DNA from 2 places in the Phascolarctobacterium sp. Marseille-Q4147 genome. Region 1 is predicted to be linked to the other one. Evidence: a T-box and tRNA genes for the amino acid it is inferred to sense, from the RefSeq annotation. Region 1 holds a T-box; the other holds one or more tRNA genes.

Region 1 (3,406 bases):
AGTACGCTTGTCGGATAAAATTGCTTTAAGAGCGGAGTTTTATCCGGCCAGCCCATAGTAGAGAACGGCCACAGAGCGGAGCTGAACCAGGTGTCCAGTGCGTCCTCGTCCTGGTGGATATGTGCGCTGCCGCATTTCGGGCAAACAGTCAAATCAGTACGGCTGGCGCTCATTTCGCCGCAGTCATCGCAGTACCATACAGGAATGCGGTGGCCCCACCAAATCTGACGGGAAATACACCAGTCACGGATGTTATCCATCCAGCCGGTATAGGTTTTGGTGAAGCGTTCCGGTACGAACTGAGTACGACCGTCTTCAACGCAATCAACAGCAGCCTTAACCAAGGGCTCCATCTTAACGAACCATTGGGTGGAAACCTGAGATTCAACAGCATGGCCGCAGCGTTGGCAGTGACCAACAGCATGGGAATGCTCTTCAACCTTAACCAGATAACCGTCAGCCTTCAAATCGGCAACAATCGCCTTACGGCATTCCTCACGAGTCATGCCTTCGTACTTGCCTGCTTCTTTAGTCATAATGCCGTCCATGCCGATAACAACGATGCTCGGCAGGTTGTGGCGGATACCCATCTCATAGTCGTTAGGATCATGGGACGGAGTAATTTTTACAGCGCCGGTACCGAATTTGGTATCAACATAGCTGTCGGCGATAATAGGAATAATTCTGTCGGTAGTCGGCAGACGCAGGGTTTTGCCAACCAAATCGCCATAACGCGGATCTTCCGGGTTAACTGCTACAGCAGTATCGCCGGGCAGAGTTTCCGGACGGGTGGTAGCAATCATCAGGCTGCGGCCTTCTTCTTCAACTACCGGGTAGTTGATGTACCAGAGATGGCCCGGGTCATCCTTATGCTCAACCTCAATATCGCTCAGTGCGGTGTTGCAGTTTACGCACCAGTTGGTGATACGGGTGCCTTTGTAAATCAGGCCCTTTTCAAACAGAGTGCAGAAAACCTCGCGAACAGCCTTGGAGCAGCCCTCATCCATAGTGAAGCGCTTACGCTCCCAGTCGCAGGAAACGCCCAGATGCTTCAGCTGGTTGATGATGCGGTCACCATATTGCTCCTTCCATTCCCAAACGCGTTTCAGGAACTCTTCGCGGCCCAGGTCATAACGAGTCTTACCTTCCTCTTTTTTGATAACCTCTTCAACCTTAATTTGGGTTGCCAGGCCTGCATGGTCATAGCCGGGCATCCACAGTGTGTTGTGGCCCATCATGCGGTGCCAGCGGATCAGGATATCCTGCAGGGTATTATCCAGTGCATGGCCCATATGCAGCTGACCGGTGATATTCGGTGGGGGGATAACAATACTGAAGGCTTCCTTGCCCTCTTCTACTTCGGCATGAAAATAACGATGCTCTTCCCAGAATTTATACCATTTCTTCTCTACGGAAGCAGGATCATAAACCTTAGGGATATTATGCTCTTCACACATAAAAAAATTCCTCCTTAAAATAAACAAGCCCTGTCCTTTACGGACAGGGCGAATAATCGTGGTACCACCTATCTTCCTTATGCTTTTTGCACAAGGCACTCAATGCACGTAACGTGTGCGCACGTTTTTGCCTACTGCAATGTTCAGCAAAACAGCTCCCGAGCTACACTCACCTCACCGCCACACAGCTTGCACCAACCGCCGCTTCTCTTTAGTGGCTTTACGGAGATAAACCTCTCGTTCCTCGCCTGTAGATATTTTGTTATACTCTATATCTTAGCAAGGAAGAGGTGGGATTGTCAAGAGGAGAAATAAAGCAATTATTCTCACTCCCATGTTTTTTCAGCAAGTATATTGGCTATTTCTTCTGTTGAAGGCAATTCATCAATTCCCAGCAATTTGTTTAAATCAAACACTTTAACAAATCGTGCTCCACCATACGAAGTCTTTTTATATTCCGTCTGGAAAAATTGCTCAACAAAAAAGTATTTATGCGGACATCTAAGCAAATTGTAACCATACTTTTTACCATCCTCTATAGCTTCAAGTATCGTCTGCTTACGTTCATCTGTTATTTCACCCTGTTCAGCACGATACAGTAATACATTATCTGCAAATTCAGTTACAATAACAGCATTCACCTCACCTATAGCTCTTACTGCCTTATCCGTATATAAACCTATATATGGATAGTTTTGCGGACTGTGTGCTAACGTATCATAATAAACATTGGCTTTTTTGTTAAATTGGAATGTAGTCCCAGCACCATACATCTTCATATAAGTACTTCTAGCCGAATCTTCTTTTTCAATTACATTTTTCGTAGCAGGAAGTTCGACATTTTCGCTTTCAATTATATCTTTATCAGCAGAAAGGTTCTTATTTTCACTTTCAATTGCATTTTCTATAACGGAAAGAGTTTCACTATTACTTACCACATTACCTGCAAGAGCTTTTTGCAGCATCTGAAGATATTTTTCATCGCTAATACTCCAACAGCTAGGGTGATACAATGAAATAACCTTGATTTGCTTATCTAATCGAATATAATTTTCTAACAGCCAACGTACTCCATCTCCACAACACACTATTAATTCAGGAGAAATTAATTCTATCTCTTGGCTGATAAATTCAGCATACCGTTTTACATATTCCTCTAAAGTTTTCCATACGCAACCAACAAACCCTCCACGCTTATTCAAATTTATAACTGCGACAGAACGCAAAGCGGCATGGTCTTTATTTATCGTCTTAAAATCATCATTAAAAATAGCATTAGCCAGCATAGAAAGACGCTTAGAGAATATCGTTTCCGGCACTTCACCATAAGCTACCCTGCGATGCCAAAACATAACAGTTTCAGCATTTTTAACAGCTGCTTTATCATCATCATGTTCACCATACCAATAAGCTTCTTTAGCAATAAACAAAACTCTTGGCGAACTTTTAGCAAAACTTTCTTCGTTAATTATCCCATCAGGCAAAAAAGCATAAGCAGGTACATTACCAGCAATATAATCAGTATTAACTTCACACTCATGTGCTAATTTCCACAGAGGCAATAATTCTCCAACACTAGAGCAAGCATTAATATGCTTCTTTTGAAATGGAAATTCAAAATTATTAGTGTTACTTGTGTTAGACATACACTTAACCTCCAAAACTTACATTATGTCAATAATTCTCATTATCGCTGTCAGTGTCCTGTTTAAAATCTTCAGCATAATTATCAAAATGATAGCCATCTTCAAAAGCAGCTAAATCCGCACGATTATTAGTAATTTCTTTAGCTGCATTATAATCTGTCATCATTGATTCCACTTCGTTATAAGCTTTATAATACGCATCATTAACTAAGCTATAATCTTTTTGTTTTTTAGCTACACGCTTACTCTCATTATTATTTTCACTTAATATTCTATTAAATTCTAAAGTACGAGTTTCTTTAT
Region 2 (3,406 bases), 260 kb from region 1:
GGCGGTTGTCTGGCTGGCGCTGGGAGCAAGCTGGCATTTTGCACTGACGATAGCTATTTCGGTGCTCGTCATTTCCTGCCCCTGTGCTTTGGGATTGGCAACACCGACAGCGATTATGGTAGGAACGGGGCGTGGTGCCAAGAGCGGCATTCTGATTAAATCGGCAACAGCGTTGGAAACGGCGCATAAGGTTGATACCGTTATCTTAGACAAAACAGGTACGATTACAGCGGGCAAGCCGGTAGTGACGGATATTTTGCCTGTAAAGGTTACGGAAAATGAATTGCTGGCCTTTGCCGCAGGCTTGGAAAAGCTGTCGGAGCATCCCTTGGGGGAAGCTATTGTTGCTGCTGCTGAAGAAAAGCAGCTTGCACTTTTAGAAGTATGTAATTATAAGCAAATCTCCGGTCAGGGCTTTACTGCTGAGCTTGCAGGCGATGAGTGCGCAGCAGGCAATATGAAGCTGTTGCAGGCGTTGAATGTTGATACAAGCAGTTTGATGGACCAGTATGACAAGCTGGCGGCTCAGGGAAAAACACCGTTATATTTTGTCCGTGCGGGCGAGCTTTTAGGCTGTATTGCTGTTGCCGATACCGTAAAGGCTACGAGCAAGGAGGCAATCGGCAAGCTACAGGCTATGGGCCTGCATGTGCTGATGGTGACCGGTGATAACCGGGCGACGGCGGAGGCGATTCGCACACAGGTAGGTGTTGATGAGGCTGTTGCGCAGGTGCTGCCGCAGGATAAGGAAGCGGTGGTACGCAAGCTGCAGCAGGAAGGCCATATTGTTGCCATGGTAGGTGATGGCATCAACGATGCGCCTGCGTTGGCGCGTGCCGATGTAGGTATCGCTATCGGTGCCGGCACGGATATTGCGATTGAGGCTGCTGATATGGTTTTGATTAAAAGCGACTTGCTGGATGTGGCGAAGGCAATTTGCTTAAGCCGCAGTGTAATGACCAATATCAAGGAAAATCTTTTCTGGGCCTTTATTTATAATGCCGTCGGTATTCCGTTTGCTGCAGGTGTATTTTATACTGCCTTCGGCTGGCTGCTGAATCCGCTGATTGCAGCGGCGGCGATGAGCTGCAGCAGTGTTTCTGTTGTTACTAACGCACTAAGACTGCGTTTTATAAAATTGTAATTGCAAAGGAGATTTTATTATGACTAAGACTATTGCTATCGAAGGTATGCATTGCCAGCATTGTGTTGGCGCCGTTAAGGAAGCACTTGCTGCTGTAGCAGGTGTAACAAGTGTTGTTGTTTCCTTGGAAAACAATAATGCGGTTGTTGATGGCACAGGCCTGGATGATGCAGTTTTGAAGGCTGCTGTTGAGGATACCGGCTTTGATGTAACCGGCATCAACTGAAAATAAGCACAAAAAAACGCCGCGTAAGCGGCGTTTTTCTTATGCAAATATTTCTGCTATAGCAGGCGGAAGCATATCAAGTGCGCTTGCTGTCATAAATGCGGCAGCAATGGCTACGACGATAAAAGCAGCAGCGTGCGGATAATCCTTTTTACGTAAGGAAGAGAAGATGGCACGCAGGGATAAAAGCAGAATCAGACCCCAGATATAGGGACCGGTTACTTCATGGAAAAATTTTTCAAACATGATAACACTCCTTGCTGGCTGAAAAATGTGTTTAAGCAGATATAGATATACAGATAATAAAAAAACACCCGCAATAGCAGGTGCTGTTTTTGGATTGGTGCCTCAGCACAGAATCGAACTGTGGACACAAGGATTTTCAGTCCTTTGCTCTACCAACTGAGCTACCGAGGCGTAATGGCGACCCGGATGGGACTCGAACCCACGACCTCCGCCGTGACAGGGCGGCATTCTAACCAACTGAACCACCGGGCCATTACAATATTGAGGCAAAATGGGCAAAAAAATGGTGGGCGCTAACGGGATCGAACCGCTGACATTCTGCTTGTAAGGCAGACGCTCTCCCAGCTGAGCTAAGCGCCCGTATTTGGTGACCGGTGGGGGAATCGAACCCCCGATACCGCCGTGAAAGGGCGGTGTCTTAACCGCTTGACCAACCGGCCAAATGTGGTGACCCATGTAGGCCTCGAACCTACGACACCCTGATTAAGAGTCAGGTGCTCTACCAACTGAGCTAATGGGCCGTGGTCACGTTACTTGATTATAATACTCTATATGCAGGAAAATGTCAAGCACTTTTTTCAAAAAAACTTAAAAAATCTCCGGAAGCATAAAAACATTTGACTATGTATCTAGAAAAGCATACAATTAAAGTGTTATAGTAGGTTCTAAATTTTTTGTACGGAGGATAGACTTATGGATTACGATATTGCCGTTATTGGTGGTGGTCCTGCCGGCGTATCTGCAGCGATTACTGCAGCCAGCAAGGGACGTAAGGTTGTTCTGTTTGAAGCCCATGGCTTCAGCCCCCGTCTGCGTAGTGTAGCGCAGATTACAGATTATATGGGTATACCCGATATTTCCGGTACTGCGCTTATGGATATTTTTGTAAATCATCTCAAGCAGATGGAAGTAGATATTATTGAGGCCAAAATTATTTCTTTGCGTGAAGTAGGCGAAGGCTTTATGCTGGGTACGCCGCATGGTGAATATTCTGCGGATTCCGTAGTATTGGCAACCGGTATTTCCCGCTCTACCCTTTTCCCGGGTGAAAAGGAATTTTTGGGTAAGGGCGTAAGCTACTGCGCTGTTGTTGATGCTGATAAATATAAGGGCAAGTCCGTGGCTGCTATTGCTACTGTACCTGATGCTCTGGAAGAGGTTGAATATCTGGCAGACCAGTGCGAGCATGTATTCTTCTTCCCGCTGTATTCCGGTTTTGTTCCGCCCAAAAAGAAAAATATTACTGTAGTGCTGGATAAGCCGACAGAAATTACCGGTACCGACAAGGTTACCGGCTTGCGTGCAGGCGATGATTTTTACAGCGTTAAGGCTGCTTTTGTTTTCCGCGCCAGCGATCCGCTCAACAGCTTCCTGCCGGGATTGGAAATCCGCGGCCGCAGCATTTATGTTGATGATCAGGCGCAAACAAATATTGAAGGCGTTTTTGCCGGCGGTGACTGCACAGGTCAGCCTTGGCAGGTAAACCGTGCTGCCGGTCAGGGCCAAAAGGCTGCTCTTTCGGCAATCCGCTATCTTGCACGTCGCGATGAGGGAATCGGCTATTAAAAATTGCAGTAAAATCTTTTATCCCGGCGTGATTTATGCTACAATATAAGTTATGATAAATTGTTTGGAGGCTATATTATGTTAGATTTAAAATTCGTCCGCGAAAATCCGAAGCTGGTCGAAGAGGCTGTAAAAAGCCGTAATGGCAGCCTTGATTTGACTGAATTCCTGGAACTGGATAAACAACGTCGTGAAATTACCCAACAGGTAGAAGCACTGAAAAA

What was found. A T-box is a leader RNA that pairs with one kind of tRNA and senses whether it is charged. The one in region 1 lies ahead of KAH19_RS06130 (valine--tRNA ligase), so its partner is inferred to be a tRNA-Val.
Region 2: it encodes a tRNA-Val, which carries the amino acid that the T-box ahead of KAH19_RS06130 (valine--tRNA ligase) is inferred to sense. The anticodon was not compared.

The regions. Positions count from the first base shown of each region.
Region 1 is NZ_CP072874.1:1,286,806-1,290,211, reverse strand. Features, by position in the region: gene KAH19_RS06130 (valine--tRNA ligase) at 1-1,457, opposite strand, end outside; T-box leader at 1,499-1,711, opposite strand; gene KAH19_RS06125 (hypothetical protein) at 1,784-3,103, opposite strand; gene KAH19_RS06120 (hypothetical protein) at 3,132-3,406, opposite strand, start outside.
Region 2 is NZ_CP072874.1:1,022,271-1,025,676, forward strand. Features, by position in the region: gene KAH19_RS04785 (cation-translocating P-type ATPase) at 1-1,144, shown strand, start outside; gene KAH19_RS04790 (heavy-metal-associated domain-containing protein) at 1,164-1,370, shown strand; gene KAH19_RS04795 (hypothetical protein) at 1,410-1,616, opposite strand; tRNA gene KAH19_RS04800 (tRNA-Phe) at 1,712-1,787, opposite strand; tRNA gene KAH19_RS04805 (tRNA-Asp) at 1,792-1,868, opposite strand; tRNA gene KAH19_RS04810 (tRNA-Val) at 1,901-1,976, opposite strand; tRNA gene KAH19_RS04815 (tRNA-Glu) at 1,982-2,056, opposite strand; tRNA gene KAH19_RS04820 (tRNA-Lys) at 2,062-2,137, opposite strand; gene KAH19_RS04825 (NAD(P)/FAD-dependent oxidoreductase) at 2,310-3,182, shown strand; gene serS (serine--tRNA ligase) at 3,261-3,406, shown strand, end outside.